DNA from 3 places in the Streptomyces sp. NPDC045968 genome. Region 1 is predicted to be linked to each of the others. Evidence: riboswitches for the same ligand, from Rfam matches in the RefSeq annotation. Region 1 holds a riboswitch; each other region holds the start of a gene.

Region 1 (10,843 bases):
CGCAGGTCTGGTCGCCGAGCGCCTCGGCCAGCGCGTCCCGGAAGTCCTGCGGACTCGCCGCGGTGGTCAGGTCGCGGGGCGGACGCGGGCGCAGTCCCTCCGCGAGACAGGCGTCGTACGTGAGCAGGCCCAGCGACTCCGAGTTCCCGAGGATCGCGACCCGGGGCCCGGCCGGGAGCGGCTGTCCGGCGAGGAGCAGGCCCGCGTCGACCATCTCGGTCACCGTGTCCACGCGGATCACGCCCGCCTGGCGCATCAGCGCGGAGACCGTCGCGTCGGGAATCCGGCTGACCGGCACGGCGTGGCCGGGCGGGTTGGAACCACTGTGCCGCGCGCCCTTCACCACCACGACGGGCTTCACGGCCCCGGTCCGCCGTGCGAGGCGGGTGAACTTGCGCGGATTGCCCAGCGATTCGAGGTAGAGGAGGGCGACATCGGTCTCCTGGTCCTCGTACCAGTACTGGAGGAAGTCGTTGCCGGAGACATCGGCCCGGTTGCCCGCCGAGATGAACGTGGACAGGCCGGCGCCGCGCCGGTGGAGCCCGGAGAGCAGCGCGATCCCGATCGCGCCCGACTGGGTGAAGAGCCCGATGCGGCCGTGGGCGGGCGACTCGGGGGCGAGAGAGGCGTTCAGCCGGACGGCTTCGGAGGTGTTGATGACGCCGAAGGCGTTCGGGCCGATGATCCGCATGCCGTACGAGCGGGCCTGGCGCACGAGTTCGCGCTGCCGCTCGCGCCCTTCGGCGCCCTGTTCGGCGTATCCGGCGGAGAGGACGACCAGTCCCCGTACGCCGTGCTCACCGCAGTCGGCGACCGCCTCGGGCACCCGGTCGGCGGGCACGGCGAGGACCGCGAGGTCGACCCGCTCGTCGATCTCGCCGACGGACCGGTGCGCGGGGACGCCGTCGATCTCGGTCAGGCCGGTGTCGAAGGCCCGGTTCACGGCGTACGTACGCCCGGTGTAGCCGGAACCGAGGAGGTTGCGCAGCACGGTACGGCCGACCCCGCCGGGGGTGCGGCCGGTGCCGACGACGGCGACGGAACCGGGGGCGAGGAGGCGCTGCACCGACCGCGACTCGGCGCGCTGTTCGCGGCCGCGCTGGACGGCGAGGGACTCGGCGGTGGGTTCGAGGTCGAGGGTGAGGTGGACGGCGCCGTCCTCGAAGCTGCGCTGCTGGGTGTAGCCGGCGTCGCGGAACACCTTGATCATCTTGTTGTTGGCGGGCAGCACCTCGGCGGCGAAGCGGCGGATGCCCCGCTCGCGGGCGACCGCGGCGATGTGTTCGAGGAGCGCGGAGGCCACCCCGCGGCCCTGGTGGGCGTCCTGGACGAGGAAGGCGACCTCGGCCTCGTCGGCGGGGGCGGTGGCGGGCCGGCCCCGTTCGTCGATGCGGTCGTAGCGCACGGTGGCGATGAACTCGCCGCCGGTCGTGACGGCGAGACCGACCCGGTCGACGTAGTCGTGATGGGTGAAGCGGTGCACGTCCTTGGCGGAGAGCCGCGGGTACGGGGCGAAGAAGCGGTAGTACTTCGACTCGTCGGAGACCTGCTCGTAGAAGCTGACCAGCCGCTCGGCGTCGTCGGTCGTGATCGGCCTGATGCGCGCGGTGCCACCGTCGCGGAGCACCACGTCCGCTTCCCAGTGGTCGGGGTACGCGTGATGCGGACTCTGCTCCGGCGTGGGCTGCATGGGCAAAGCCTACGGCTGACACACCGGTCGCGGAGGGATCGGGGCCGGGGCAGTCTGAGGGTGCTCGACCGGCCGCAGCGGCCGGGCCCGGGACCGGGCACAGCAGTGCGCACTGCATGAGAGACTGGTCTAGACAACCATTGATTCGTGAAGGGCAGAACCATGGCTGAGCGCCGCGTCAACGTCGGTTGGGCCGAGGGCCTGCACGCCCGCCCCGCTTCCATCTTCGTCCGTGCCGCCACGGCCTCCGGCGTCCCCGTGACGATCGCCAAGGCCGACGGCAACCCGGTGAACGCCGCGTCGATGCTCGCGGTGCTCGGCCTGGGCGCCACCGGTGGCGAGGAGATCGTGCTCGCGTCCGAGGCGGACAACGCCGAAGCCGCCCTGGACCGCCTGGCCAAGCTGGTCGCCGAGGGGCTCGAGGAGCTTCCGGAGACGGTCTGATTCCGGCTGGATCCGACCGGAATCAATTCTGCGACGGAGTCGCGGCATCCCTGAACGGGTGCCGCGACTTCTTCGTTTCCGGAAAGGCGCCGACGGGCTCGAATTCGGGCAGCACAAAGAAAGTCCTGCGAAATTACCTTCTTTGTATACGGCGCAATTGTTAATGACGGACGCCCGCGGTGTTTACGGCATGTTGCGAAGTGCTCACCCGGGCCGGGACCGGGCCGCGCCCCGGGCGGTCCGGGCGGCGCAGCCGGTGAGCGGCGATCGCACGCTCGGCGTGCTGGACGGCCAGCGCCCTGGCCCGGTCCGCGTCACCGCGCGCGACGGCGTCCACGATCGCCCCGTGCTCGGCCCAGGACTCCGCGGGGCGTACCGGCTGCTCGACCGCGTACATCCAGGCGATCTTGTGCCGGAGCTGGGTGAGGAGCGCGATGAGGCCGGGGCTGCCCGACGCCTGGGCGAGCGTCTCGTGGAACCAGCCGCCCAGGGAGCGCAGATCCTCGCCCTCACCCCGCCGCACCCGCTCCTGACCCAGCCTGACCAGGCCACGCAGCACCTTGAGGTGGGCCTCCGTACGCCGCTGCGCGGCCCGCGCGGCGCCGAGCGGTTCCAGCAGCATCCGGACCTCCAGGAGATCGGCGGCCTCCTGCTCGGTGGGCTCGGCCACGCACGCGCCCGCATGCCTGCGCGTGACGACGAACCCCTCGGACTCCAGCGTGCGCAGGGCCTCGCGCACCGGGACGCGCGAGACCCCGTAACGACGCGCGAGCAACTCCTCGGTGAGGCGGCTGCCGCGATCGAAGACACCGGAGACGATGTCGTCACGGATTGCCGTGCATACCGAATGCGCGGGAATGCGCATGTCCGAACCTCCGCCTTAATCCCCGCGAAACGCGGCCGATCGACGCCTGTTCTGCGACTCTATTGCAATGAGCGCGAATTTCCGATGGCAGAGCGGAATCAAGGGATATCTTCTGGCCACGGAAGGCTTCGGCGGACGGACTCCGGGCGATATGCCGAAGGCCCCGGCGGGGAGCCGGGGCCTTCGGGAAGCGCTGGTGCGGCGCGTGGGTCAGACGTTCAGCCCGTGCGCGCGCAGGTACGCGACGGGGTCCATGTCGGAGCCGTACTCGGGGGTGGTCCGGGCCTCGAAGTGGAGGTGCGGTCCGGTGGAGTTGCCGGTCGAGCCGGAGATACCTATCTGCTGCCCGGAGGTGACGCTCTGGCCGACGGAGACGCCGATCGAGGAGAGGTGTCCGTACTGGGTGTACGTGCCGTCCGTCATCCGGAGCACGATGTTGTTGCCGTAGGCCCCGCCCCAGCCCGCCTCGACGACCGTACCGGCGCCGACGGCGACGACGGAGGAGCCGGACGCGGCGTGGAAGTCGACACCGGAGTGGCTGCCGGAGGACCAGAGGGAGCCGCTGGACTTGTAACCGGTGGTCACGTAGGAACCGGCCACCGGAAGGTGGAACGAGGTCAGCCGCTTGCGCTCGGCCGCGCGGGCGGCACGCGCCTCGGCCTCGCGGGCCTCCTCGGCACGCGCCTGCGCCTTGCGCTTGGCCTCGGCCTTCGCCTTCGCTTCCGCCTTGGCGGCGGCAGCAGCCCTGGCCTTCGCCTTGGCTGCGGCCTCGGCCTGCTGCTCCTGGGCCTTCGCCTGGGCGGCTATCTGGTCGGCGAGGGTGCCGTCGATGGCGACGGCCTGGATCAGGCCGGTGTCGCTGATGACGCGGGCCTCGTCCGCGGCGAGGGCCGGCGAGGCCATCCCGCCGATGACGCCTGTGGTGGCCAGAGCCGCGATGCCGGCGACCTGGGCGCTCTTGCGCGTCAGACGGCTCGGGGCACGGTGCTTCCCGGTGGCACGGGTGAACGCCATGGAGGGGCTGATCCTTTCCTTCCTTCTCGCCTACCGGGTTAGCTGACGGGTTCGGAGCAGGAAGGTCTCCTACGGGCCCCTGCACCGCCGAGGAGGCGCAGACGTCCGATTCACCCCAGGGACTTCGTGGGTCCCCGGCTCCCCAGGCTCGCGCCTGACGGGGACTCGGCGATGGCTGCCCGGCGCCACGGATGCGGCATACATGACGGACAGCCGAGCCGACGCTAAACGGGGCCACTTTCAATCACCAAACGGACAGGCGGTTTTGTAGTACATCCCACAGGGCAGACAGGAAACCTCCCCACCAAAGCGGACAAAAGGAAGGGACCCCGACGGGCAGTTGCCCATCGAGGTCCCCTTTGTTCACTTTTGCGAGTACGGCAGTGAGCCGGCCGGCCGTCAGCCGCTGACGACCGACACCTCGCCGATTCCCAGGGCGCGGACGGGGTCCGCGATCTGGGAGGCGTCGCCGACGAGCACCGTGACCAGCCGGTCCACCGGGAACGCGTTGACCACGGCGGCCGTCGCCTCGACCGTCCCCGTCTCGGCCAGGCGCGCGTACAGCTGAGCCTGGTAGTCGTCCGGGAGGTGCTGCTCGACCTGGTCGGCGAGGGTGCCCGCCACGGACGCCGCCGTCTCGAACTTCAGCGGGGCGACACCCACGAGGTTCTGCACGGCCGTCTCGCGCTCGGCGTCGGTCAGCCCCTCGGCAGCCAGCGTCCGCAGGACCTTCCAGAGGTCGTCCAGCGCCGGTCCCGTGGACTCCGTGTCCACCGAGCCGCTGATGGCGAGCATCGCCGCTCCGGTGCGCCCGGACGAGGAACCGGGTGCCGTCGAGCGCAGCACCTGCCCGAAGGCGCGGACGCCGTAGGTGTAGCCCTTCTCCTCGCGCAGGACCCGGTCCAGCCGCGAGGTGAGGGTGCCGCCCAGGCAGTACGTGCCGAGGACCTGGGCCGGCCAGACGCTGTCGTGCCGGTCGGCGCCGATGCGGCCGATCAGCAGCTGCGTCTGGACCGCGCCCGGGCGGTCCACGATCACCACGCGGCCCCGGTCGTCCGCCGTGATCGGCGGGACGGGGCGGGGCTCGGCGGTGTTGCCCGACCAGTCACCGACCGTGTCGGCGAGCAGCGCGTCCACGTCGACCCCGGTGAGGTCGCCGACGACGACCGCGGTGGCGGTGGACGGACGGATGTGCGCGTCGTAGAAGGCGCGCACGGCAGCGGCGTCGATCCGCTTCACCGTCTCCTCGGTGCCCTGGCGCGGACGCGACATCCGCGCGGTGGCGGGGAAGAGCTCCTTGGAGAGCTGCTTGGCCGCCCGGCGGGCGGGGTTGGCCTGCTCGTGCGGGATCTCGTCGAGGCGGTTGCCCACCAGACGCTCGATCTCGCTCTCGGAGAAGGCGGGTGCCCGCAGCGCTTCGGCGACCAGCCCGAGCGCCTTGGCCAGCCGGGAGACCGGGACCTCCAGGGAGACCCGGACGCCGGGGTGGTCGGCGTGCGCGTCGAGAGTCGCGCCGCACCGCTCGAGCTCGGCAGCGAACTCCTCGGCGGAGTGCTTGTCCGTGCCCTCGGACAGGGCGCGCGCCATGATCGTGGCCACGCCGTCGAGGCCCTCGGGCTCAGCGTCCAGCGGCGCGTCCAGGAAGATCTCCACCGCGACCACCTGCTGGCCGGGGCGGTGACAGCGCAGCACGGTGAGGCCGTTGGGCAGGGCGCCCCGCTCGGGGGCGGGGAAGGCCCAGGGCCTGGCCACGCCCGCGGTCGGCTGCGGGTGGTACTGCATCGCTACTCCAGTCACAGCGGCGTCGCTCACTGCTCGGCCCCCTCGTGCGTGTCGGTGCCGGCTTCGGCGGTGTCGTCGGCATCGGCGTCGGCGTCGGCCGGCGCTTCGACCGGCTCGTAGACCAGGACCGCGCGGTTGTCGGGGCGCAGGCAGGCCTTGGCGGCCGCCTGGACCTCCTCCGCGGTGACGTCGAGCACCCGCTGCACGGCCGTCAGGGCCAGCTGCGGGTCGCCGAACAGCACGGCGTACCGGCACAGTTCGTCGGCGCGGCCCTCGACCGTACCGAGACGGTCCAGCCACTCGCGCTCCAACTGCGCCTGGGCCCGCTCCATTTCCTCGGGCGTGGGGCCCTCGGCGGCGAACCTGGCCAGTTCCTCGTCGACCGCGGCCTCGATCTGCGGCACCTCGACACCGCCGGACGTCTTGACGTCCAGCCAGCCGAGCGAGGGTGCTCCGGACAGCCTCAGCAGCCCGAACCCGGCGGCCACCGCCGTACGGTCGCGGCGGACCAGCCGGTTGTGCAGCCGGGAGGACTCGCCGCCGCCGAGCACGGTCAGCGCCAGATCCGCCGCGTCGCACTCCCGGGTGCCGTCGTGGGGCAGCCGGTAGGCGGCCATCAGCGCACGCGCCGGGACCTCCGCGTGGACCACTTCGCGCAGCTGCTCACCGATGATGCCGGGCAGCGTGCCGTCACGCGGCGGCTGCTTGCCGTCGTGGGCCGGGATGGAACCGAAGTACTTCTCGACCCAGGCGAGCGTCTCCTCGGGGTCGATGTCGCCGACCACCGAGAGCACCGCGTTGTTGGGCGCGTAGTACGTACGGAAGAACGTACGCGCGTCCTCCAGGGTCGCGGCGTCCAGGTCGGCCATCGAGCCGATCGGGGTGTGGTGGTACGGGTGGCCCTCCGGGTAGGCGAGGGCCGTCAGCTTCTCGAAGGCCGTGCCGTACGGAACGTTGTCGTACCGCTGGCGACGCTCGTTCTTCACGACGTCGCGCTGGTTCTCCATGGACTCCTCGTCGAGCGCGGCGAGGAGCGAGCCCATGCGGTCGGCCTCCAGCCAGAGCGCCAGCTCCAGCTGGTGCGTGGGCATGACCTCGAAGTAGTTGGTCCTCTCGAAACTGGTCGTGCCGTTCAGCGAACCACCGGCTCCCTGCACGAGCTCGAAGTGCCCGTTCCCCTTGACCTGGCCCGAGCCCTGGAACATCAGGTGCTCGAAGAGGTGAGCCAGGCCGGTGCGCCCCTTGACCTCGTGGCGCGAACCGACGTCGTACCAGAGGCAGACCGCGGCGACCGGGGTCAGATGGTCCTCCGAGAGCACCACACGCAGGCCGTTGGCCAGGCGGTGCTCGGTCGCTGTTCTGCCGCCGGAGCCGGCCTGAGCTGTGGCCGTGTGACCCATGGGCATGTACGTCCCTTCGATCGCGATACAGGTTTTCCTGCCAGACCTGCCACTCTAAGCAAGCGCACCGACACCTGGCGAAGTTCCCGATCCGTTGATGTTGTCGTAGATGCTGCCGTAAACGGTGCCTCACGCGGGGCCCGCAGGACCGCTTCGGACGGGTCGAGGTCGGCGTTGTCAGTGCGGCGGTCCACAATGGTCCGCGTCAGAACCTGAGGTTGCCCGAACAGAATCCGTGAAGGAGTCGCAGCAGCGATGGCCCGCCGCAGCACGAAGACCCCGCCGCCGGACGACTTCGAGGAGAGAATCCTCGATATCGACGTCGTCGACGAAATGCAGGGCTCCTTCCTCGAGTACGCCTACTCGGTGATCTACTCCAGGGCCCTGCCCGACGCCCGCGACGGCATGAAGCCGGTGCACCGCCGCATCGTGTCCCAGATGAACGAGATGGGGCTCCGCCCCGACCGCGGCTATGTGAAGTGCGCCCGCGTCGTCGGCGAAGTCATGGGCAAGCTGCACCCGCACGGCGACGCGTCGATCTACGACGCGCTGGTGCGCATGGCGCAGCCGTTCTCGATGCGCCTCCCGCTCGTCGACGGACACGGCAACTTCGGCTCGCTCGGTAACGACGACCCGCCCGCCGCCATGCGGTACACCGAGTGCCGTATGGCCGACGCCACCTCGTTGATGACGGAGTCGATCGACGAGGACACCGTCGACTACCAGTCGAACTACGACGGCCAGGAGCGGGAGCCGGTCGTCCTCCCCGCCGCGTACCCGAACCTCCTGGTCAACGGCACGACCGGGATCGCGGTCGGCATGGCGACCAACATGCCGCCGCACAATCTGGGCGAGGTCATCGCCGCCGCCCGCCACCTCATCAGGCACCCGGGCGCGGACCTGGAGACCCTGATGCGGTTCGTCCCGGGTCCGGACCTGCCGACCGGGGGCCGGATCGTCGGCCTCGGCGGGATCAAGGACGCGTACGCGGCAGGCCGTGGCACGTTCAAGATCCGCGCCACGGTCGCCGTGGAGGACGTCACCGCCCGCCGCAAGGGCCTCGTCGTCACCGAACTTCCCTTCACCGTCGGCCCGGAGAAGGTGATCGCCAAGATCAAGGACCTGGTCTCGGCGAAGAAGCTCCAGGGCATCGCGGACGTCAAGGACCTCACCGACCGGTCGCACGGCCTGCGTCTGGTCATCGAGGTCAAGAACGGCTTCGTACCGGAGGCGGTGCTGGAGCAGCTCTACAAGCTCACGCCGATGGAGGAGTCCTTCGGCATCAACAACGTGGCGCTGGTCGACGGCCAGCCGCTCACCCTGGGGCTCAAGGAGCTCCTGGAGGTCTACCTCGACCACCGCTTCGAGGTGGTGCGCAGGCGCAGCGAGTTCCGCCGGAGCAAGCGCCGCGACCGGCTGCATCTGGTCGAGGGCCTGCTCGTCGCCCTGGTCGACATCGACGAGGTCATCCGTCTCATCCGGGACAGCGACAACTCGGCGCAGGCGAAGGAGCGGCTCATGGAGCGCTTCTCGCTGAGCGAGATCCAGACGCAGTACATCCTGGACACTCCGCTGCGCAGGCTCACCCGGTTCGACCGGATCGAGCTGGAGAGCGAGCGCGACCGGCTCAACGCGGAGATCGACCAGCTGACCGCGATCCTCGATTCGGACGCCGAGCTGCGCAAGCTCGTCTCCGGCGAACTGGCCGCGGTGGCCAAGAAGTTCGGCACCGACCGTCGTACGGTGCTCCTGGAGTCGGCGGGTTCGCAGGTCGCCTCCGTACCGCTGGAGGTGGCGGACGACCCGTGCCGGGTGCTCCTCTCCTCGACCGGGCTGCTCGCCCGTACGGCGAACGCCGACCCGATCGTCATCGGCGAGGACGCCAAGCGCGCCAAGCACGACGTGATCGTGTCGTCCGTCGCCGCGACGGCACGCGGCGACGTGGGCGCGGTCACCTCGACCGGCCGGCTGCTGCGGCTCTCGGTGATCGATCTGCCGAGGCTCCCGGACACGCACGCGGCCCCCAACCTGTCGGGAGGGGCGCCGGTCGCGGAGTTCCTCTCGCTGGAGACGGACGAGGAGCTGGTCTGTCTCACCACGCTGGACGAGGCCTCGCCCGGCCTGGCGATCGGCACCCTGCAGGGGGTGGTGAAGCGGGTGGTGCCCGACTACCCGGCCAACAAGGACGAGTTGGAGGTCATCTCGCTCAGGGACGGTGACCGGATCGTGGGCGCGACCGAGTTGCGTACGGGTGAGGAGGACCTGGTCTTCATCACGTCCGATGCCCAGCTGCTGCGCTATCCGGCCGCTCAGGTGCGGCCCCAGGGCCGCCCCGCGGGCGGTATGGCGGGCGTCAAGCTCGCGGCGGGGGCCGAGGTGCTCTCCTTCACCGCGGTGGACCCGGCCGCGGACGCGGTGGTGTTCACGGTGGCGGGGTCGCACGGCACGCTGGACGATTCGGAGCTGACGTCGAAGCTCACCCCGTTCGACCAGTATCCGCGCAAGGGCAGGGCCACCGGTGGTGTGCGGTGTCAGCGGTTCCTCAAGGGCGAGGACGTGCTCGTCTTCGCCTGGGCGGGCGCGGTCCCGGCACGGGCGGCCCAGAAGAACGGGACGCCGGCCCAGCTGCCGGAGCCAGACCCGCGCCGTGACGGTTCGGGCACACCGCTGACGAGTCCGGTCGCGGTGATCGCCGGGCCTGTGTAGCCGACGGCCCCGGACGACGGCGCCTCGGCTAGAGGCGGGCGTCGTCGTCCGGGTGGTGCGCGTCCGGCTGGTGTACGTAGCGCAGGATGCCCCACATGCTCCGCTCCCGGTCCTGGGAGGCGTCCGGTGCGGGTGTGGCGCTCTCGCGGCAGTCGGAGAGCTCCTTGTGCAGCGCCTCCGCGTCGATGCCCGAACCGATCAGCACGAGCTGGGAGATCCGCTGCTCGCCCCGCCCCCACGGCTGCGGAACGAAGCGCAGGAAGCGGCCGACCGCGTGCAGGGCGTACCGGTGGTCCGGGTCCCCCGCGCCGAAGTCGGCGAACCCCTTGATCCGGTAGAGCCCCTCGGGCCTGGTGTCGAGGAAGCTCATGAAGCGGCGGGGATCCAGGGGGACGTCGGCCGTGAAGGAGAGACTCTCGTACGCCGTGTGGAGATGGTCCGCGTGCTCCTCACCGGCCTGGGCCCGTTCCTCCAGGAAGAGGTCCTCGAAGGTGAGCTGACGGGCCTGCTCGTCCTCGTCGGGCCGCAGGACCGGGTCGAAGAGCAGTCCCGGATCGATCCGTCCGTACGCGGCGGAGACGACGGCCGCGCGGCTGCCCGCCGCCGCGACGGCCTCACGCAGCCGGCGGTGTCCGGCGTCGTCGACCCGGTCCGTCTTGTTCAGCACGACGAGGTCGGCGACCGCGAGATGGCGGTCGATCTCCGGGTGCCGGTCCCGGGTGCGTTCGAACTCGGCCGCGTCGACGACCTCGACCAGTCCCCCGTACCGGATGCGCGGGTTGTCGCTGGCCAGGAGCATGCGTACGAGCTCCTGGGGCTCCGCCAGGCCGCTCGCCTCGATGACGATCACATCGAGGCGGGCGGCGGGCCTGGTCAGCGTCTCCAGGTAGGTGTCGAGTTCGCTCGCGTCGACGGCGCAGCACAGACAGCCGTTGCCCAGCG
Region 2 (10,843 bases), on a different contig from region 1:
GGGTCGTCCCAGTTCAGCACCAGCTCACGGCGCACGATCGTGCGCGCGATCTCGTCGCTGTCCGCGGCCCGCGCGACCGGATACACGTACGTGACGTCGGTGGTCACCTGAAGGGCTCCGCGCTCGCCCTCCCGGTACGTCATCCGCCCCCGGGTCCTGACCACGTCCCCGACCAGGCGCGCGTGCGACGTCTCGAACCGGCTGAAGAGCAGCAGCGGGTTGTTCTTCCTGCTCGGAGTGCGGAACGCGGCCGCCAGATAGGCCTGGACGTCCTTCTGGTGGGGGTTGATCAGCGCGATCGCCCTGTCCGGGTGCTCACCCCGCAGCACGCCCGGTTCCAGACCGGACGCGTCGAGGAAGTCGAGGGTCCGCCCGAGAGCCTCCTCCACCTGCGCCGTGTTCATCCACCCGGTCGCCCTGGCCGCGGGGACCGTGATCCCGGCCGTGCCGCCGGCCCAGCGCGCCGCAGGAGAGCCCTTGAACGGTTCCTCGCGCGTGGGCCGCTGGGCCCCCGTACCGGCATTCCCGGGAGGCGGCTGGTCCGGGCGTTCCGACTCCGCCGCGAGCGGCTCGCCGGCTCCGCCGTCCCCGCCGAACCATCCGGTCACCCGGTCCGGAGCCACCGCCACGACCAGTAGGGCCAGTACGACCACCAGGCCGACCGCGTACCAGCCCGCCTTCCGCCGCGGCCGGGCCGGGGAGTACGCGCGCCACGCCTCCGGAGACGCGGACTCCTCGCGCAGCCGCCGCGCCACGAGGCGAGCCCGCGCCGACGGCTCCTCGGGTGCGTCCGCCGTGCCCTCCGCCGACTCCCGGAGGAATCGCTCCCACTCCTCGTCAGGCACGGACGAACCGCCCCGCTCCCCACCCGTGTTCACACCGAACTCCTCGTGTCCACCACCGCTTCGCCCCCCCCAGGGGTCGTCATGCGGATGGTCCCACAGCGGTTCGCGGGGCGACTGCCCGGTTCAGGCGGGCCTTACGGCCGGTCCTGACGTGAGCGGGACGGGTGCGGGGGCCTCGGCGTCACGCCGGCCGCACGCTCCCGTAGATCGGCATGTAGTAGATCGACTCCTCGCGCACGTTCGCCCCCGGCTTCGGCGCGTGGATCATCATGCCGTCGCCCTTGTAGATGCCGACGTGGCTGATGTCGTCGTAGAAGAAGACCAGGTCGCCCGGCCGCAGATCCGCCGTGGCCACCCGGGTGCCGACCTCCACCTGGTCCCAGGTGGTACGGGGCAGGTCGACGCCCGCCGCCTTCCAGGCCGCCTGCGTCAGCCCCGAGCAGTCGTACGAGGCGGGGCCCGTCGCCCCCCAGACGTACGGCTTCCCGATCTGGGCCCGTGCGAAGGCGAGGACCTTCTCCGCCTTCGCCGCGTAGCCGCTGTCCGCGTCCGTACCGCTCCCGGTCCCGGTGTCCGTGCCGCTGTCGGGCTGCCCGGCGTCCTCCTTCGCCGCGTCCTCCTGGGCCTGGCGCTCGGCCTCCGCGGCGGCGGCCTGCTGACGGGCCAGCTCCTGCGCCTTGCGCTCGGCCTCCGCCTCCTTCTCGCGCTCCAGCTCCGCGAGCCGCGCCTTCTCCTTGGCGGTCAGCTCCGACAGCAGGCTGCGCGCCTCGGTCAGCTTCTCCTGCACCTGCTGCTTGCTGGCCCGCAGCGTGGTCTGCGCCTCGGTGAGCGTCTCCAGGCTCTTGGTGGCCTCGACGCGCTTCTTCGCCGCCGCCTTCTGCTGCGTACGGAAGTCCGAGACCGTCTTCTGCTGCTGGCTGGTCATCCGCGCCATCAGCTGGTCCTGGTCGAAGTACGACTGCGGGTCGTCCGCGAGGAAGAACGTGGCCGTCGGCGCGACCGCACCGCTGCGGTACTGCGCCGCCGCGAACCGCCCCAGTTCGCGCCGCGTCTCGTTCAGCTTCTCGGCGCGCTTCGCCGCGGCGTCCAGCAGCCCGTCGACCTTCGCGCGCTGCTGGGTGGAGGCGGACTTCGCCTTGTTGTACTGCTGGGTCGCGGTGCCGGCCTGCCGGTAGAGGTCGTCGACCTTCTTCTGTACGTCCTCGATGCTCGGCCGGGGCGCAGCGGGCGCGGCCGTCGCGGTCTGCGTGGAGATCAGCGTCACAGAGGCCAGCGCGGCCGTCGTGAGTCCGATGCCGTGTGAGGTGGTGCGCATACGGGTGCGCGGTTTGCGATGCGACGACAAGGCCGGCATCTCCTTCCGTGGACCGCCTACCGGGTTAGCTGTCGGGTTCGGGCGGAACGGAAGGCTGCCCTACGGTCCACGTGAGGGCTGTGGACCGATTCACCCCGGTGCTGCGTGTGGGTCCCCGGTTCCGAATGCCCCTGGGGGCAGCTGGATTCGGCGTGGGCGCCCGCTCGGCGTGGTTCGCCTCAAGGGAGTACGGGCCGCCCGACGACGCACGCTAGCCAACCCGTGGCGTCCCTGTGAAGGTTGATGTTCGATATGCCCGATACATTTTCGTGACCTTGCGGGAAGCGGTACGGCCGGACCGTCGAAGGCCCTCGCCGCCCTCACGCCGTGTGGCCGCCCGGTCTCCGTGCGCGCATGCCCCGGACGCCTTCCTGCGGAATGCGGCCCCGGGGTGTCAGTGGGGCCGCCTAGACTCGTCAAGCGATGAGCAGCCTCTTTGACGACAGCTTCCTGACCGGCCTCCAGAACTCGGAGGAAGGGCCCCCGCCGCCTCCCGAGGACCACGCACCCGAAGCGGTGCCGGAGGGTCTCTTCGAGGGCGTCTTCGACGCGCCCCCGCCGCCCCGCGAGGGGTACTACCGCGACGGTGCCCCCCGTCCGGTCATCGACGCCGCCGCGCTGCTCGACGGGCTGAACACCGAGCAGCGTGCCGCGGTCGTGCACGCCGGTTCGCCGCTGCTCATCGTCGCCGGTGCCGGATCGGGCAAGACCCGCGTGCTCACCCACCGGATCGCCCATCTGCTGGCCGAGCGGGGCGTCCACCCCGGCCAGATCCTCGCGATCACCTTCACCAACAAGGCCGCGGGCGAGATGAAGGAGCGGGTCGAGCAGCTCGTCGGGCCGCGCGCCAACGCCATGTGGGTCATGACCTTCCACAGCGCGTGCGTACGCATCCTGCGCCGCGAGTCCAAGAGGCTCGGCTTCACCTCCTCGTTCTCGATCTACGACGCCGCGGACTCCAAGCGGCTGATGGCGCTCGTCTGCCGCGATCTGGACCTCGACCCGAAGCGCTACCCGCCGAAGTCGTTCACGGCCAAGGTCTCGAATCTGAAGAACGAGCTGATCGACGAGGAGACCTTCGCCGGGCAGGCGGCGGACGGCTTCGAGAAGACCCTCGCCCAGGCGTACGCGATGTACCAGGCACGGCTGCGCGAGGCCAACGCCCTGGACTTCGACGACATCATCATGACGACGGTGCACCTGCTCCAGGCGTTCCCCGATGTCGCCGAGCACTACCGCCGCCGCTTCCGGCACGTCCTGGTCGACGAGTACCAGGACACCAACCACGCGCAGTACACCCTCGTACGCGAGCTGGTGGGCCCGGCCGGTGAGGCCGACGCCCCCGCCGAGCTGTGTGTCGTCGGTGACGCGGACCAGTCGATCTACGCCTTCCGGGGCGCGACCATCCGCAACATCCTCCAGTTCGAGGAGGACTATCCGAACGCCACCACGATCATGCTGGAGCAGAACTACCGCTCCACGCAGACGATCCTGTCCGCGGCCAACGCGGTCATCGAGCGCAACGAGAGCCGCCGCCCCAAGAACCTCTGGACGAACGCCGGCACCGGCGCCCGGATCACGGGGTACGTCGCGGACACCGAGCACGACGAGGCGCAGTTCATCGCCGACGAGATCGACCGGCTCACCGACGCCGGTGACGCGAAGGCGGGCGACGTCGCCGTCTTCTACCGTACGAACGCGCAGTCCCGTGTCTTCGAAGAGATCTTCATCCGGGTCGGCCTGCCCTACAAGGTCGTCGGCGGTGTGCGCTTCTACGAGCGCAAGGAGGTCCGCGACGTCCTGGCCTACCTCCGGGTCCTCGCCAACCCGGAGGACACCGTCCCGCTGCGCCGCATCCTGAACGTGCCGAAGCGCGGTATCGGTGACCGCGCCGAGGCGATGATCGACGCCCTGTCGATGCGCGAGAAGATCTCCTTCCCGCAGGCCCTGCGCCGCGTCGACGAGGCGTACGGCATGGCGGCCCGCTCGTCGAACGCCGTGAAGCGCTTCAACACGCTGATGGAGGAGCTTCGCACCATCGTCGAGTCGGGGGCGGGCCCCGCGGTCGTCCTGGAAGCGGTCATGGAGCGCACCGGATATCTCGCCGAGCTCCAGGCGTCGACCGATCCGCAGGACGAGACGCGCATCGAGAACCTTCAGGAACTGGCGGCCGTCGCCCTCGAATTCGAGCAGGAGCGCGCGGCGGCTGAGGAGGGCGCGGGCACGCTCGCCGAATTCCTGGAGAAGGTCGCACTCGTCGCCGACTCCGACCAGATCCCCGACGAGGACGAGGAAGGCTCCGGCGTCATCACGCTGATGACGCTGCACACGGCCAAGGGGCTGGAGTTCCCGGTCGTCTTCCTCACCGGCATGGAGGACGGCGTCTTTCCGCACATGCGGGCGCTCGGCCAGGCCAAGGAGCTGGAGGAGGAGCGGCGGCTCGCCTATGTCGGCATCACCCGCGCCCGCGAGCGGCTGTATCTGACCCGGGCCGCGATGCGCAGTGCGTGGGGCCAGCCCTCGTACAACCCGCCCTCGCGGTTCCTGGAGGAGATCCCGGACCAGCATCTGGAGTGGAAGCGCAAGGGCCCGATGGCCGCTCCGGCCGGACCGACGTCGGGGATCACGTCCTCGCTGTCGTCCTCGCGCTCGAAGTCCGGTCCCTCGGGCTTCGCCACCCGGCGCACCGCGGACAAGCCGGTGGTCACGCTGGTGGTGGGGGACCGGGTCACGCACGACCAGTTCGGTCTGGGCACGGTGACGGCGGTCGAGGGCTTCGGCGATCAGGCGAAGGCCACGGTCGACTTCGGGGACGAGCGGCCGAAGAAGCTCCTGCTGCGCTACGCGCCGGTCGAGAAGCTGTAGTTCCGCGGCGCTCGTGCGGATTGGCTGTGGCCCCGTCCTCCTGGACGGGGCCACAGCCAATCCACCCTGTGGTGATCAGTTCGGGTTGAGGCCGTGGCTCCGGAACCAGGGCATCGGGTCGATCGCCGAGCCGCCGCCGGGCCGGACCTCGAAGTGCAGGTGCGGGCCGGTGGAATTCCCGGAATCCCCGGCGTACGCGATGGTGTCGCCCGCCTGCACCGTGCCCGAGCGGATTCTGATGCTGCTGAGGTGGCAGTACCAGGTCTCGGTGCCGTCGGCCGCCGTCACGATGGCCATGTTGCCGTAGGCGCTGTTCAACTGGGTGCGGACGGTGCCGTCGGTCGCGGCCATCACCGGAGTGCCGTACCCGACGGGGAAGTCGACGCCCGTGTGCACGGACATCCAGTTGACGCCCGCCTGGCCGTAGTACGCGCTGAGACCGTGCTGCGTGACCGGCAGCGCGAACTTGGGGCGCAGTGCCTCGCGGCGTGCGGCCTCCTCCTGGCGCTGCTTCTTCTCGGCGGCCTGCCGCTCCCGCAGGTCGATGCGCTCCTGGGTGCGGCTGGCGCGGTCGGCGAAGTCGTCGGCGTCGGCGCTGAGGTTGGCGAGCTGGGTGTCCAGCTCGTTGTTGGCGGCCACCGGCTTGACGGTGGCGGGGTCGGCCGCCGCCACCGAGGTGGTGGTGTCCTTCTTCTCCTCGCCGGCGGAGATTCCGCTGACCGAGGCGGCCGCGATGCCCGCGACGCTCATGACGCAGGCCGAGGGGACGGCGACGGTCAGGAGTGCGGACCGCTTGGCGGGGGTACGGCGTCGGCCACGGCTGCCCGCGCCGCCGCGGGGCGCTCGGCCGGCCGGGCGGGGGGTGGTGGTGGAGTGCGAGGCCGCGGTCAGGAGCTCGGGTTCGTCGGTCCCGGATTCGGATTCGGGATCGGCCGCGGTCTCGTGGGCCTCGGGGTGCGGGCGGGTGTCGGCGTCGGTGTCCGCGTCCACGGTGCTGAACTCGGCTGTCGCGTACGGCTCGTAAGCGGCCTGCTGCTCGGCCGGCTGTTGTTCGTACGAGGAGTACGACAGCTGTTCGGGCTCGTACGGCGCGTTCTCGGGCGTGGCGCCGGAGTTCCAGGCGGTGGCGTCGTAGGCGCCGGTGTCGGCTCCCGCGTCCACGAATGCCGTGGTGGCGTACGCGCCGGTCTCGTAGCTCGTGGCGTCGAAGGTGGTGGTGGGGAACGCGCCGGTGTCGGTCGTCGCCCACTGCTCGGCCTGACCGGTCTGGCCCGCCTGGGCCCATCCGGAGGTGTCCCACTGCCCGGTGCTGTCGTATTGCTGCTGGTGCTCGTGCGGCTCGTGCGGGTGGGCGGCGTACGCGTCGTACGAGGCGGTCTGATGCGCGCCGGTGTCCCACTGAGTGGAGTCGTACTCGCCGCTGTGGCCCTGCCCGGCGGCCGGGTAACCCTGGTCGTAGCCGTACGTGGCGCCCTGGGCGGTGTCGTAACCGCTCCCGTAACCGCCGCCGGCCTCGTAGCCGTGGGTGGAACCGCTGTCGTAACTGCCGTCGTGTTGACCGGGAAGAGCGCCGAAGAGTGGATCGGTGGCGAAGCTGCCGGTGGGGTTGTTGTCGTAGTCGACGTACCCGGCGTGGGGGTGCTGGTCGTTCACCAACTTCTCTCTCGCCTCGGCAGCAGGACCTGTTCCGGTGTCCGTGGGGGACTCCAGGGGAAAGCAGTGGCCGCGACTGTACCCGGCGGTACGTGACGACGACAATCTTCGCCGGGTTCCAGCCGTTCAGGAAACGGGCAATCGGCCGCCTTTCGGTGGAGAGCAGGCGCAGCCTTGGCGGTACGTTCGAAATAAGTTCTATTTGCGTGTCCGAATTCAGGCCGGTCATGCGCCTGTTCAGGCCACCGAAGCGGCCCCGGATCCGCTGCTGGAGGCGTCCTGGGCCTCCAGGGCGCCTCGGATACCGGCGGCGACCGTCGGGTGCACGGGCAGGGCGAGATGGCCGATTCCGGTGACGCGCACGTTGACCACGTCGAGGTCGGGGTGGTCCATGCAGGCGGTCTCGACCGGCACCATCACTCGGTCCAGTTCACTCCAGAAGTTGACGAACCGGGTCCGGCAGCCGGGAGCGGGCAGGCGCAGTTCCGCGATGAGAGGGGAGCCGCCGCGCATCTGCCGCACGATGGGGTGGGCGCTCGCCGGCGGGGCGACGGAGGTGCCGTTGTGCGGGGTGCCGAGCGTGACCAGGGTCCGCACCCGCTGGTCACCGCCGAGCCGCTGCACGTAGTAGCGGGCGATCAGCCCACCGAGGCTGTGTCCGACGATGTCGATCTCACGGTGTCCTGTGCGGGAGCAGATCTCCTCCACGTGCCGGCCCAGCAGCTCGGCCGCCGTGCGGACGTCGCAGGTCAGCGGCGAGTAGTTGAGGGACTCCAGGTGGCGCCAGCCGTGCCGGGCGAGCGAGCGCCGCAGCAGGACGAACACCGAGCGGTTGTCGATGAACCCGTGCAGCAGCACGACGGGCGGCCGGCCGCTTCCCCCGCCGGTGCCCCCGCCCGCGAGCAGGGCGGCGGGTCCTGCGGGCTTCGTGCCGGTCCGCCCCGGGGCGTCCGCGTCCGCGTCGGGGCCCGGTTCCGGGAGGGGGGCCGGCGTTGGGTCCCGGCGCTCAGGGGTGATGCCGGAGGGGTAGATGAGGATGTGCCCGGCGAGGATCGCCAGCTCCAGCACGGTGGCTTTGACCAGCGCCGATGACAGCCGGGCGGGGAGCGTGCAGGGCGTGCGCAGCAGTGAGGGAAGGGGTGTGCGCAGCAGCGGGGAGAGGGGCGTGCGCAGCAATGGGGAAAGGAAGGACAGGACCTTCATGGCCGACCTCCTGCAATGACACACAGGAGCGGCTCCGGTCCCGTATGCCCTCATGGGGTGTCGGTGCGAGGCGGCGATCGTCGGATGATCGGCCGTGAGGCCGTACCACCGTGCCGTGCGGCTGACGGCGCGGTGGTACGGCGACCTCGCAGCGGCTCCCTGTGCGGCTGCCCCCGGCGAGACGGATGGGCCGCCTCGGCCGGGAACGACGCGTAGCGAACATGTCCCATGTGTGATTTCCCCCTCCCCGTCCACCGCGAAACGGCGGCTTGCGGGATGCTGGAGATAACGTTCGTTCACATCCCCGGCCCTTCAGGCGCGGGAGATCCATGTGGAGGCAGTGATGGGTGTGACCGGTCCGATCCGTGTGGTGGTGGCCAAGCCGGGACTCGACGGCCACGACCGTGGAGCCAAGGTGATCGCGCGGGCGCTGCGGGACGCCGGTATGGAGGTCATCTATACCGGCCTCCACCAGACGCCCGAGCAGATCGTCGACACGGCGATCCAGGAGGATGCCGACGCGATCGGTCTCTCGATCCTCTCCGGTGCGCACAACACGCTCTTCGCGAAGGTGATCGAGCTGCTGAAGGAGCGCGAGGCCGAGGACATCAAGGTGTTCGGCGGCGGCATCATCCCCGAGGCGGACATCGAGCCGCTGAAGGACCAGGGTGTCGCGGAGATCTTCACCCCGGGTGCGACGACGACGTCGATCGTCGACTGGGTGAACGCCAACGTGCGACAGACGGCGGGGGCCTGACCCGACCGCTCACGGCCGACGGACCGCCCGGGTCCGTCGGCCGCGCGGGGCGGCACGTCCTGTTCACGGCGCCCCGGAGGCCAGCTCCCTGTCCATGGCCGAGCGCAGGCGCAAGGTGGAGACCAGGCGCTGGAACGCCTCCGACCAGTAGCCCCCCGCTCCTGGTGAGGCGCCCTCCGGCTCGTCCGGGGTGGTGGTGAGCACTTCGAGGCGGTCCGCCTCGGCCGGGTTCAGGCAGCGTTCGGCGAGGCCCATCACCCCGCTGAAACTCCATGGGTAACTCCCGGCGTCCCGGGCTATGTCGAGGGCGTCGACCACCGAGCGGCCGAGCGGCTCCGCCCAGGGCACCGCACAGACGCCGAGCAGCTGGAACGCCTCCGACAATCCGTGCGCCGCGATGAAGTCGGCCACCCAGACCGCCCGTTCCTCGCTCGGCAGGGTGGCGAGGAGCTTCGAACGCTCGGCCAGCGAGGCCGTCCCCGGACCGTTCGCCGGGGGTGTCGAGGGGGCGCCGAGCAGGGCGCGGGCCCACTCCGCGTCCCGTTGCCGCACCGCCGCCCGGCACCACGCGGCGTGCAGCTCCTCGGTCCAGCCGTCGGCGACCGGCAGTCCCACGATCTCCCGTGCGGAGCGCCCGCCGAACCGCTCCCGCCAGGTGGCCAGGGGGGTCGCCTCCACCAGCTGGCCGAGCCACCAGGACCGTTCCCCCCGTCCCGACGGCGGCACCGGCACCACGCCGTCCCGCTGCATCGACGCGTCGCATTCGTGCGGGGCCTCCACCGCGATGGACGCGACCCCGCCCGTACGGTCGGGGTTCACGCAGGACAGGGCGCGGGCGGCCATGCGCTCGGCGAGGGCCGAATGCGGCAGCGCGGACAGCAACTCGGCGGCCGTCGCGCGGACATTGCGGCTGCGGTCGGCGAGGGCCTGCTCCAGGAACGCCTCGTCCGCGCCGGAGAGACCCGTCCGGAGCGAGTCGAGGAACATCAGCCGGTCCTCGGCGCGTTCCGTCGACCACGTGGTGGAGAGCAGGACGAGCGCGGCAGCCGGCTCCTGCCGCCGTACGGCTCCGAGCAGCGCGACCCGTTCGGCGAACAGGCCCTCCTCCCACAGGCGCCGCACCGCGTCCGGGTCCGTCGCGACGGACGGGGGCGGGCCGCCAGGAGCGCCGCGCAGCGCGAACTTCCACTCCGGGTTCAGCCTGGCGAGCCAGAGCCCGCGCGGACCCGCGAAAGCGAGGACATGCGCCCGGAGGTCCGTGCGCGCCCGCGCCGCGTCCAGCAGAGCGGGCAGGACGACCGCGGGCGCCCGGAAGCCGTGCTGATGGGCCGCGGCCAGCCACTGCGGAAGGAGCTCCGTGAGATTCGGAGCCGTGCCGCGCCGCCCGCCGCCCCCGGACGGCGCGGACCGGTCGGAGAGCAGCTGGACGAGCCTGCGCCGGGCGGCGGCGGGCAGTGGCGGACGTGGATCGGCGGGCGCGGGGTCCGGCCGCTCGGCCGCCACGGCCGGCAGCAGCCCGGCTCTGCGGCGAACGGTGTGGAGCGCCGCCGCGTCCAGCAGGGCGACCGGGCCGTCGGCGCCCGCGGGTCCGGGGTCCGGCGGGCGGCGGTCGGTGCCGAGCAGCGCCGAGGTGACGAGCTCCTCCCACGCCATCGGCGTGGCCGCCCTTGTGGTGGTGACGGTGTTCGTGTCGGGTGGGGTCATCGGTCCCGTCCAGGTGTCAGGGAGTCACGGAGCCGGATATCCGGTTCACGGGTCCAGGGTTCGCAGGGCCGCAGGTGTCAGATGAGCGGAACGGGCCGACCGTCGCTGTCGTCGTCCTCGCCCGTCGTCCAGGCCGCGAGCGGGGCGAAACCGCGGTGGCCGCACTCGCCGAAGACGGTCACGGGGCCGCCGCCCGACAGGGCGACGAGCTTCCACAGCCCCGGTCCGGACAGCGCCGACGCCGCGAGCGGAAGGGCCGATGTGCCGTCCGCGTCGGCCAGTTGCCAGCCGCCCTCGGACGGCGTGGGTATGACATCGCGCAGCGTCACCGGCCAGGAGTCCAGCCATGGATCGTCCCGCAGCGCGTGCCCGTACGCCGCGACCGCCGAGGCCGTCGCGCCCCCCGCCGGTGGCGTCCCCCTCGTGGCGGGCGGGTCGAACTGCCGCCCCAGCTCGGCCCGT
Region 3 (9,015 bases), on a different contig from region 1:
GCGTCGAAGGCCTCGCTCTTCACCGGCAGGGCCTCGGCGGTGCCGGGCACCACGTCCACCGGGACCTCCGCCCGCAGTGCCGCGCCGGCCGCCAGCTGCCGCAGGCTCCGTTCCGGCTCGATCGCCACCACCTCGGACACGGCCGCCGGGTAGTGCGCGAAGTTCAGGCCGTTGCCCGCGCCGATCTCGATCACCCGGCCCGACAGGCCGGTCAGCAGTTCCGCGCGGAAGGCGGCGACCCCGGCCCGGTCGTCGGCGGTCACGCTCATCCGGGCGTAGAACCGGGCGAAGACGGGGTGGTGCACCGCGTCCCGCGGGATCTTCGTGCTGCGCAGGTGCATGACGGCCTCCTCGAGGAACACGTACGGCTCCTTCGATTCTCCCCCGGACGCGCCTGCTTCTCCCCTGTACAGACCCGCTCAGCCGGTCGTCACGGCCATCCGGTCCCCGCCGAGCTCCGCGGTCAGCCAACCCGCCGCGCGGGCACGGAAATCCTGTGGTGCGAGTGACCCCGCACCCTCCGGAACCGCACCCAGCAGTGGAGCGCCCGCAGCGACCGGAAGGTCGTCGATATTGCACCGGGCCGCGAGATCGGGCTCGGCCGGCATACTGCCCACCACCACCCCGAGACACTCCAGGCCCCGGGCCCGCAGTGCCTCCGAGGTCAGCGCGGTGGCATTCAGTGTGCCGAGCCCCGCGGGCGTGACCACCAGAACCGGCGCGCCCAGCAGCCGCGCCGCGTCCGCGAGGGTGGAGCCCTCGTCGTCGAACCGTACGAGCAGTCCGCCCGCGCCCTCGATCAGCACCAGGTCGTGTTCGGCGGCCAGCTTCCCGGCCGCCTCGGCCACCTCGTACGGACGTACCGGTGGGAGACCGGCCCTGCGCGCCGCCGTCGCGGGGGCCAACGGCTCCGGGAAACGGGCCAGTTCGACCGGAGTGACATGACCGCCCGCGAGCCGCACCACTTCCGCCGCGTCCCCGGGCTCGCCGGGGGCCAAGCCCGTCTGTGCGGGCTTGAGCACGGCGACCCTGCGGCCGCGCGCCGCCGCGGCGACGGCCGCCGTCACCACGGTCTTGCCGATCTCGGTGCCGGTCCCCGTCACTACCAGAATCGTCATCTCAGCCCTCTCGCGCCGCCGCGCACACGGCCCGGCAGATTCGTGCCACATCGTCATCACATGTCACATAGGGCGGCATGGTGTAGATGAGGTCGCGGAACGGCCGCAGCCAGACCCCTTCCCGTACCGCCGCCCGGGTCGCGGCCTCCATGTCCACCTCGTGATCCAGCTGTACGACGCCGATGGCGCCCAGCACCCGGACCTCCTGGACCCCGGGCAGCCCGGCCGCCTCCGCGAGACCGGCCCGCAGCCCGGCGCCGACCCGCGCGACCTCCCTCTCCCAGTCCTGGCCCAGCAGGAGATCCACCGACGCGCAGGCGACCGCGGCGGCGAGCGGATTCCCCATGAACGTCGGACCGTGCGCGAGTACGGGCACCTCGCCGCTGGAGATCCCCTCGGCCACCCGGGAGGTGCACAGCGTCGCCGCCATCGTGAGATAACCGCCGGTCAGAGCCTTGCCGACACACATGACGTCCGGCGAGACACCGGCATGACCGGCCGCGAACAGCTTCCCCGTGCGTCCGAAACCCGTGGCGATCTCGTCGAACACCAGCAGCACGTCGTGCGCGTCGCACGCCTCGCGCAGCACCCGCAGATACGCGGGCGAGTGGAACCTCATGCCGCCCGCGCCCTGCACCACCGGCTCCACGATCACGGCGGCCAGCTCGTGGGCATGGTCCGCGATCAGCGCTCGCAGATGCGTGACGTAGGCGTCGTCCGGCTCCGCGTCGAAGCCGTCCGGCGGTGCGTCGGCGAAGACCTGCCGGGGCAGCGCACCCGACCACAGCTCATGCATCCCGCCCTGGGGATCACACACCGACATCGGCTGCCAGGTGTCCCCGTGGTAGCCGCCGCGCCAGGTCAGCAGCCGCCGCTTGGCCGGCTGTCCGGCCGAGCGCCAGAACTGCAGGCACATCTTCACGGCCACCTCGACCGACACCGAACCGGAGTCGGCGAGGAACACGTGCCGCAACGGCTCCGGGGTGATCTCCACCAGCCGGGTCGCCAGCCGTACGGCGGGCTCATGGGTGAGCCCGCCGAACATCACATGGCTCATCCGGTCCAGCTGGCCGCGCGCCGCCTCGTTGAGCACCGGGTGGTTGTAGCCGTGCACCGCGGACCACCAGGACGACATGCCGTCCACCAACTCGCGCTGCCCGTAGGCCTCTTCGGCGAGCCGGAGCCGTACTCCGGACGCGGACTCCACGACCAGCGGTTCCTGGCGGCCCGGCATCGGGCCGTAGGGATGCCATACATGGGCCCGGTCCAGGGCACGCAACGCGGCGGGGGAGAGCGGCTCAGGCATTGGGTGCGAGATCCGTACCGGCACCGCGACGGCGGACCGCCACCAGGTCCGTGCGTGCCGCAGACACCTCGGCGGCGTCTGCGACAGCCTCGCCCGCGGCCCCCTCGTCCACGGGCTCGCCGCAAGGTGCGCAGCCCCCCTCGTGCGAGCCGCAGCCACCGCCGGCCTGCGTACGGTGCCGGGGCAGCGTCGTCGTACCCGCGCCCTCCACCTCGAAACCGGCGTCCGCGATCATGTCCAGATCGGCCTGGCCCGCCTGGCCCTCACTGGTCAGGTAGTCACCCAGGAAGATCGAGTTGACCAGGTGCAGGGCGAGCGGCTGCATCGAACGGAGATGGACCTCGCGCCCGCCCGCGAGCCGCACCTCGACATCCGGGCAGACGAACCGGACCATCGCGAGAATGCGCAGACAGCGCTGCGGGCTGAGGTTCCACTCCTTCGCGAGCGGGGTGCCCTCGAACGGGATGAGGAAGTTGACCGGCACGGAGTCCGGGTCCAGCTCGCGCAGCGAGAACACGACATCGACCAGGTCCGCGTCGCTCTCACCCATGCCGGCGATCAGCCCGGAGCAGGCGGACAGCCCGGCGGCCTGCGCCTGCTGCACGGTCTCCACCCGGTCCGCGTAGGTGTGCGTGGTGGTGATCTCGCCGTACGTCCCCTCGGACGTGTTGAGATTGTGGTTGTACGCGTCGGCGCCCGCCGAGCGCAGCCGCTCGGCCTGTCCGTCGGAGAGCAGGCCGAGACAGGCGCACACCTCGACGCCCTCGTTCTGGTCCTTGATCGCCTCGATGGTCTGCGACACCCGGTCGACATCGCGGTCCGTCGGACCGCGTCCGCTCGCCACCAGGCAGACACGCTTCGCGCCGCCCGCCACCCCGGCGGCGGCCGCCTTGGACGCCTCGTCCGGCTTCAGCCAGGTGTACTTGAGGATCTCCGCCTTCGACCCGAGCCGCTGCGAGCAGTACGAGCAGTCCTCGGGGCAGAGCCCGGACTTGAGGTTGACCAGATAGTTCAGTTTCACGCGCCGCCCGAACCACTGGCGGCGTACCCGGCCCGCGGCGGCCACCACGTCGAGCAGTTCGTCGTCGGAGGTCGCCAGCACGGCGAGCGCTTCTTCGCGGGTCGGCAGTTCGCGCCGCAACCCCTTGTCCACCAGCGTGTTCAGCAGGTCCATGGCGATGATCCTGACGTACGGCACGGTCATCGGCCAAGGAGGAACCAGACAGAAGAGGCGGCGAAGGGTGTGGGTATTGCCACACCCTGACCTGCTGCGCCCGCGGCTAGTGTCTGTGAGCTGCCTACAAAAGGGACCACCCCATGTCCTTCGCCCCGTTCGACTGGATCGACGCCGAGGCCCGTCGCCGTGCCGCCGCCGGACTCGTCCGCACGCTGCGGCCGCGACCCGCGGAAACGGAACTGCTGGACCTCGCGAGCAACGACTATCTGGGCCTCACCCGGCACCCCGAGGTCACCGCCGCGGCCGCCGACGCGGCGCTGCGATGGGGCGCGGGCGCCACCGGATCGCGACTCGTCACCGGTTCCACCGCCCTGCACGCCGCACTCGAACGCGAACTCGCCGCGTTCTGCGGATTCGAGGCGGCCCTGGTGTTCTCCTCCGGCTACGCGGCCAACCTCGCCGCCCTCACCGCGCTCTCGGGCCACGGCTCCCTGATCGTCTCCGACGCGGGCAACCACGCATCGATCGTCGACGGGTGCCGGCTCTCCCGGGCGGCGACGTCCGTCGTGCCGCACGCGGAGCCCGACGCCGTGCGCAAGGCGCTGCACGCGCACGACGGACGGGCGCTGGCCGTGACCGACTCGGTCTTCTCGGTGGACGGTGACGCCGCTCCGCTGACGGAGCTCGCCGACGCGTGCCGGGCGGAGAACGCCGCACTGCTGGTCGACGACGCACATGGGCTGGGCGTCCTCGGGGAAGGCGGGCGCGGTGCGCTCGCCGCCGTCGGACTCGCGGGCGGCGAGGGGATCGTCGCCACCCTCACCCTGTCCAAGTCCCTGGGCAGCCAGGGCGGGGCGGTCCTCGGACCGGCCCGGGTCATCGACCACCTGATCAACACCGCCCGTACGTTCATCTTCGACACCGGACTCGCCCCGGCGGCTGCCGGCGGCGCCCTGGGAGCCCTGGACCTGCTGAGGCGTGAACCGGAAAGGGCCGGCCTGGCCCGCGCGGTGGCCACGGCCCTGCACGAACGGCTGACCGCCGCCGGGCTCACGGCGGCCCGTCCCGACGCCGCGGTGGTGGCGGTCCGTGCGCCGTCCGCGGACGCCGCGGTGCGCTGGGCGGCCGACTGCCGCGCCGCCGGAATCGCGGTGGGCTGCTTCCGGCCCCCGTCGGTGCCGGACGGGATCTCCCGGCTGCGGCTGACCGCCCGGGCCGATCTGACGGCGGAGCAGATCTCGGCAGCGGTGGCCACGATCGTACGGACCGCTCCCGATGGCGCGTCGGTTCAGCCCGGCTGAAACGGGAGGCCACCCGGGCCGCCGCGGAGAAGCGCCACCGTCCCGCGGCGGAGTTCACCGCTTTGAGCGACAGATATCTGCATATCTTGGTGCAACGTCGTTACAGAGGGCAGCATCAGTGTCAATCTGGCGCGAAGCACAACCCTGGCCGATCTCGTGTCGGCCGGGCCGGGAAGGGACGGCGCCGCCATGGCAGACCATCAAGAAGCATCCGTCACTCTGCCGAGCGATCCGGTCTCGGTCTCCTCGGCGCGCAGATATGTGGCCCGGGTACTCACCGAGTGGGGCCTCCCGGACGACGCCGAGTTCGCCGACAGCATCCGCCTGATCGTCTCCGAACTGGCCACCAACGCCGTGCAGCACACGTTGGGCCAGTCGCCCACGTTCACCGTGGAACTCCGGCTCGACCGGGACGAGGAGCTGTACGTGGGGGTGACGGACAGTCACCCTCGCTGGCCCCGCCGGCTGCCCGTGGCCGTCCAGCAGGACAACGGGCGCGGCATGGTCATCATCCGCTGTCTGGCCAAGGAGTGCGGCGGGCGGCTCACGGTCAGTCCCACGGCCGAAGGGGGCAAGACGGTCTCGATCGCGCTGCCGTGGACCGTCCCGGTCCAGAGCTGACCCCGGAGGAAACGGTCCATCACTGCGCTGCGGCCGCGCGGCCGAAGCCGCTGCGCAACAGCGCCGTCAGCGTCGCCGCCGCCGCGGTCGCCCGGTCACCGCGGTGCACCACGGAAATGGTCCGGCGGAAGGCCGGAGGGTCGAGCCGGCGCACCGCCACCGGCGTCGGGGACATCGCTGCGACCATCTCCGGTACCACCGCCGCCCCGAGCCCCGCGCTGACCAGAGCGCACACCAGCGCGTAGCCGGGGGACTCGCAGACCACGGCCGGCGTCGCCCCCGCCTCGGCCAGGGCGCTCTCCACACCGCGCCGGGGCGGATGCGTCGGCGCGCTGCTGATCAGGGGGCGGCCGGCGAGCTCGGTGACCGGCAGCCGCCCCGTGCCCTCCGAGAGGACCTGCCCGACGGCGGTGATCAGGACCAGCTCCTCGACCAGCAGCGGTTCGACAACCACCCCCGCGGGGGGCGGATCGGCGACCGCCGGTTCGTACGCGTGCGTCAGCGCGAGGTCCACCTCGCCCGAGGCCACGGCGGCGACCCCGCCGGGCGGCTCCAGATCCGTGACGGTCAGCTCGACGTCCGGATGGGCACGGCGGAAGGCGCTCAGCACCGGAGGCAGCAGGTGGATGCCGGCCGTGGTGAACGTGGCGACCCTCAGCCGCCCGCCGGACAGCCCGGAGAGCCGCGCCAGCTCGTGGCGCGCCTGGTCCATCTCGTCCAGGACCCGCCGGGCCCGACCCGCCAGCAGCTCACCGGCCGCGGTGAGCCGTGCGCCGCGGTGGTGGCGCACCAACAGCTCCGCACCGGCCTCCCGCTCCAGTTTGGCCAGCTGCTGCGAGAGCGCGGGGGCCGTGTAGCCCAGCCGGGCCGCGGCCCGCGTGATCGAACCGGCCTCGGCGACCGCCACCAGCGCCGCCAGGCGTGTCGGGTCGTACATTAAGCGTTCCTTTAGGCAGACCCAGAAGATTGCAAGTACACGCTAAAGGCCCGGCCGGTCCATGGTGTACCCATGGACGCACAACTGCTGGCCTTCATCGGAGTCGCCGCGGGAATGGTGGCGCTGCCGGGCGCCGACTTCACCGTGGTCGTACGCAATGCCCTGGCCTCGCGCCGGGCCGGAGTGGCCACCGCGCTGGGCGTCGCCGGGGGGCTGCTGGTGCACACCGCGCTCGCCGTGGCGGGCCTCGCCGCTGTGCTGGTGGCGATGCCCGTGCTCTTCCGCACCGTCCAGCTGCTCGGCGGCGCGTATGTGCTCTACCTCGGACTGAGCGCGCTGTACGCGATACGGCGGCGGCCGGCTACGGCCGGGGCGGATCAGGACACGGCACCGGGGGCGAGCCCCGAAGCGCTCGGGCGCTCGCTGCGGCAGGGATTCCTGACCAACGCCCTGAACCCCAAGGCGCCCGTGCTCTTCCTCAGCCTGCTGCCCCAGTTCGTGCCCGACGGCGAACCGCCCCTGCCGAGGACGCTGCTGCTCGCGGCCGTCGTCGTACTGCTGGCGCTCATCTGGTTCCCGGCCGTGGCCCTGCTCGTGGACCGGCTCGGCCGGTGGCTGCGCCGGCCGCGTACCGCCAGGGCGATCGAGGGCGGCAGCGGCGCGGCACTCACCGCGCTGGGACTCGTGCTGGTGGGTGGGCCCCTGCTGCACTGAGGCAGCAGGGGCGCCGGTCAGCGCACCCGTCCGTACCAGACGCTCTTGGACCAGATCCGCTCCAGGCGCACGACCGACCCGGACTTCGGGGAGTGCCAGATCCGGCCGTGGCCGGCGTAGATGCCCACGTGGTAGACGCTGCGCCCGGAATGGAAGAAGACCAGATCGCCGCGTTTGCGCTGCGACGAGGAGATGTGGCGGGTCTTGTTGTACTGCTGCTGCGCCGTGCGGGGAAGCTTCTTGCCCACCCTCTTGAACGAGTACAGCGTCAGCCCCGAACAGTCGAAGCGGCGGGGGCCCGCGGCACCGTACTTGTAGGGTGCACCCTTCTTCGAGGCGGCGATGCTGAGCGCCTTCGTCGAATGGGTGGCGGCCTCGGCATCGTTCACGATGCCCGGGGCCAGCATGGTGGTGCCGATGGCGAGAGTGAGTACCGAGGCCGTACCGGCCCGGGCGAGAAGTGACGGGACATGAACCTGCGCAGACATGCGCAACCCTTCGTCAGCCGCCTGTGAAGGATGACCTGTCGGGTTCGGGCTGGCGAAGTTGCCCGGCCGCGCTTGGCGGCTTCACCCCGAGGGACGGCCGGTCTCCCGGTCGACCCGTTGTGCTCGGGTCCTCCACTCCTGCCGATCCACTCCTGTCGACCAGTCATCCGGACAGCGGCAGGACTCGGCGTCCGCCCGGACCGCCCCGCCGCGGTGGCGGGGGCTTGTCGTCCCAGGGATCTTGACTCACTCAGTGCCGGTTTTCCGAGCTGAAACGGTGTTATGTGAGGCTCATCACGACTGATCCATTCGGGTGGACAGGGAGGATTTGAGTCGGGAGACCGGCTCCCCGGCCCGCCTCGTACCAGCGGCGGAGCGCTGAATTCCGCTCACACTCCACTCGCTTTGCGCAAGTTGAGCTGTCCTTCGTGAGGGGGACGGCCTACGCCGAACGAGCGAGGAAATTCGGTACGAGGATCGGGCGTGTCGGACGGGTGCGCCCGAAGAACCGGTCGCGAAGGGGAGTCGGGGGAGCGGTCGGTCAACTGGCGCCGACGGGGGGTACGGTGACCCGCTCCGCGCGCCGCTCCCCGTCGAGCACCCGCAACGCCCGCGCCAAGGTGCCGGCGTGGATCTGCGTTTCGCCCCGCTCGTGCATGGAGGCGAGCGCGTCGCGCAGCGCTCCGGCCCGGGAGGCCAGTGCCTGCGCCGCGCGGAGCGCGCTGTAGGTGTCGCTGCCGCGCGCCGGATTGATCCGGCCCAGTTGGTCGAGCACTTCCAGGTAGCGGTCGATGAACTCCCCCTCGGCGCGGGTCAGCGCGGGGAGCGGCGGGAACTCCGGTGGCGGCATCGGCGGTTCACCTCACGGTGTGCGGCGGCTGGGACGGACTGCGGTTCTCCATGACGTGGTCCACCAGCCCGTACGCCTTGGCGGCAGCGGCGTCGAGGATGGTGTCCCGGTCGAGGTCGGCGGCGACCTGCTCCGCGGACCGGCCGGTGTGCCGGACCAGCATTCCCGTGAGCATCTCGTGCACGCGCATCAACTCCCGTGCCTCGATCTCCAGATCGGAGGGCTGGCCCCGCACGGCCTCGGGCAGGGAGGGCTGCTGAATGACTACCCGGGCGCCGGGCAGGGCATGTCGCCGGCCGGGCGCGCCGGCCGCCAGCAGAACGGCCGCGGAGGAACCGGCCTGACCGAGACAGAAGGTCTCCACCTCGCAGGTGAGGTACTGCATCGTGTCGTAGATCGCGGCCATGGCGGTGAACGAGCCGCCGGGGGAGTTGATGTACAGCGAGATCGGCCGGTCGGGCTCCGCGTGCTCCAGGTACATGAACTGAGCGATGAGGTCGGTC

What was found. Region 1 has a riboswitch for cyclic di-AMP ahead of AC07FA_RS19960 (M23 family metallopeptidase). Riboswitches for the same ligand answer to the same signal wherever they lie in the genome.
Region 2: another riboswitch for cyclic di-AMP. It lies ahead of AC07FA_RS24355 (C40 family peptidase); the one in region 1 lies ahead of AC07FA_RS19960 (M23 family metallopeptidase).
Region 3: another riboswitch for cyclic di-AMP. It lies ahead of AC07FA_RS30050 (C40 family peptidase); the one in region 1 lies ahead of AC07FA_RS19960 (M23 family metallopeptidase).

What each region holds. Positions count from the first base shown of each region.
Region 1 is NZ_JBWKLF010000006.1:363,503-374,345, forward strand. It holds gene AC07FA_RS19945 (bifunctional acetate--CoA ligase family protein/GNAT family N-acetyltransferase) at 1-1,690, opposite strand, end outside; gene AC07FA_RS19950 (HPr family phosphocarrier protein) at 1,853-2,134, shown strand; gene AC07FA_RS19955 (GntR family transcriptional regulator) at 2,295-2,999, opposite strand; gene AC07FA_RS19960 (M23 family metallopeptidase) at 3,210-4,013, opposite strand; cyclic di-AMP (ydaO/yuaA leader) riboswitch at 4,027-4,194, opposite strand; gene AC07FA_RS19965 (M16 family metallopeptidase) at 4,413-5,795, opposite strand; gene AC07FA_RS19970 (M16 family metallopeptidase) at 5,822-7,201, opposite strand; gene AC07FA_RS19975 (DNA gyrase/topoisomerase IV subunit A) at 7,451-9,901, shown strand; gene AC07FA_RS19980 (CobW family GTP-binding protein) at 9,930-10,843, opposite strand, start outside.
Region 2 is NZ_JBWKLF010000008.1:332,733-343,575, forward strand. It holds gene AC07FA_RS24350 (hypothetical protein) at 1-878, opposite strand, end outside; gene AC07FA_RS24355 (C40 family peptidase) at 1,027-2,199, opposite strand; cyclic di-AMP (ydaO/yuaA leader) riboswitch at 2,198-2,362, opposite strand; gene pcrA (DNA helicase PcrA) at 2,623-5,064, shown strand; gene AC07FA_RS24365 (M23 family metallopeptidase) at 5,140-6,717, opposite strand; gene AC07FA_RS24370 (esterase/lipase family protein) at 6,955-7,920, opposite strand; gene AC07FA_RS24375 (cobalamin B12-binding domain-containing protein) at 8,264-8,677, shown strand; gene AC07FA_RS24380 (DUF5691 domain-containing protein) at 8,741-10,381, opposite strand; gene AC07FA_RS24385 (SWIM zinc finger family protein) at 10,459-10,843, opposite strand, start outside.
Region 3 is NZ_JBWKLF010000012.1:95,850-104,864, reverse strand. It holds gene AC07FA_RS30090 (class I SAM-dependent methyltransferase) at 1-341, opposite strand, end outside; gene bioD (dethiobiotin synthase) at 420-1,118, opposite strand; gene AC07FA_RS30080 (adenosylmethionine--8-amino-7-oxononanoate transaminase) at 1,120-2,424, opposite strand; gene bioB (biotin synthase BioB) at 2,417-3,598, opposite strand; gene AC07FA_RS30070 (8-amino-7-oxononanoate synthase) at 3,742-4,902, shown strand; gene AC07FA_RS30065 (ATP-binding protein) at 5,092-5,523, shown strand; gene AC07FA_RS30060 (LysR family transcriptional regulator) at 5,543-6,460, opposite strand; gene AC07FA_RS30055 (LysE family translocator) at 6,533-7,174, shown strand; gene AC07FA_RS30050 (C40 family peptidase) at 7,192-7,662, opposite strand; cyclic di-AMP (ydaO/yuaA leader) riboswitch at 7,666-7,830, opposite strand; gene AC07FA_RS30045 (hypothetical protein) at 8,204-8,512, opposite strand; gene AC07FA_RS30040 (ATP-dependent Clp protease proteolytic subunit) at 8,520-9,015, opposite strand, start outside.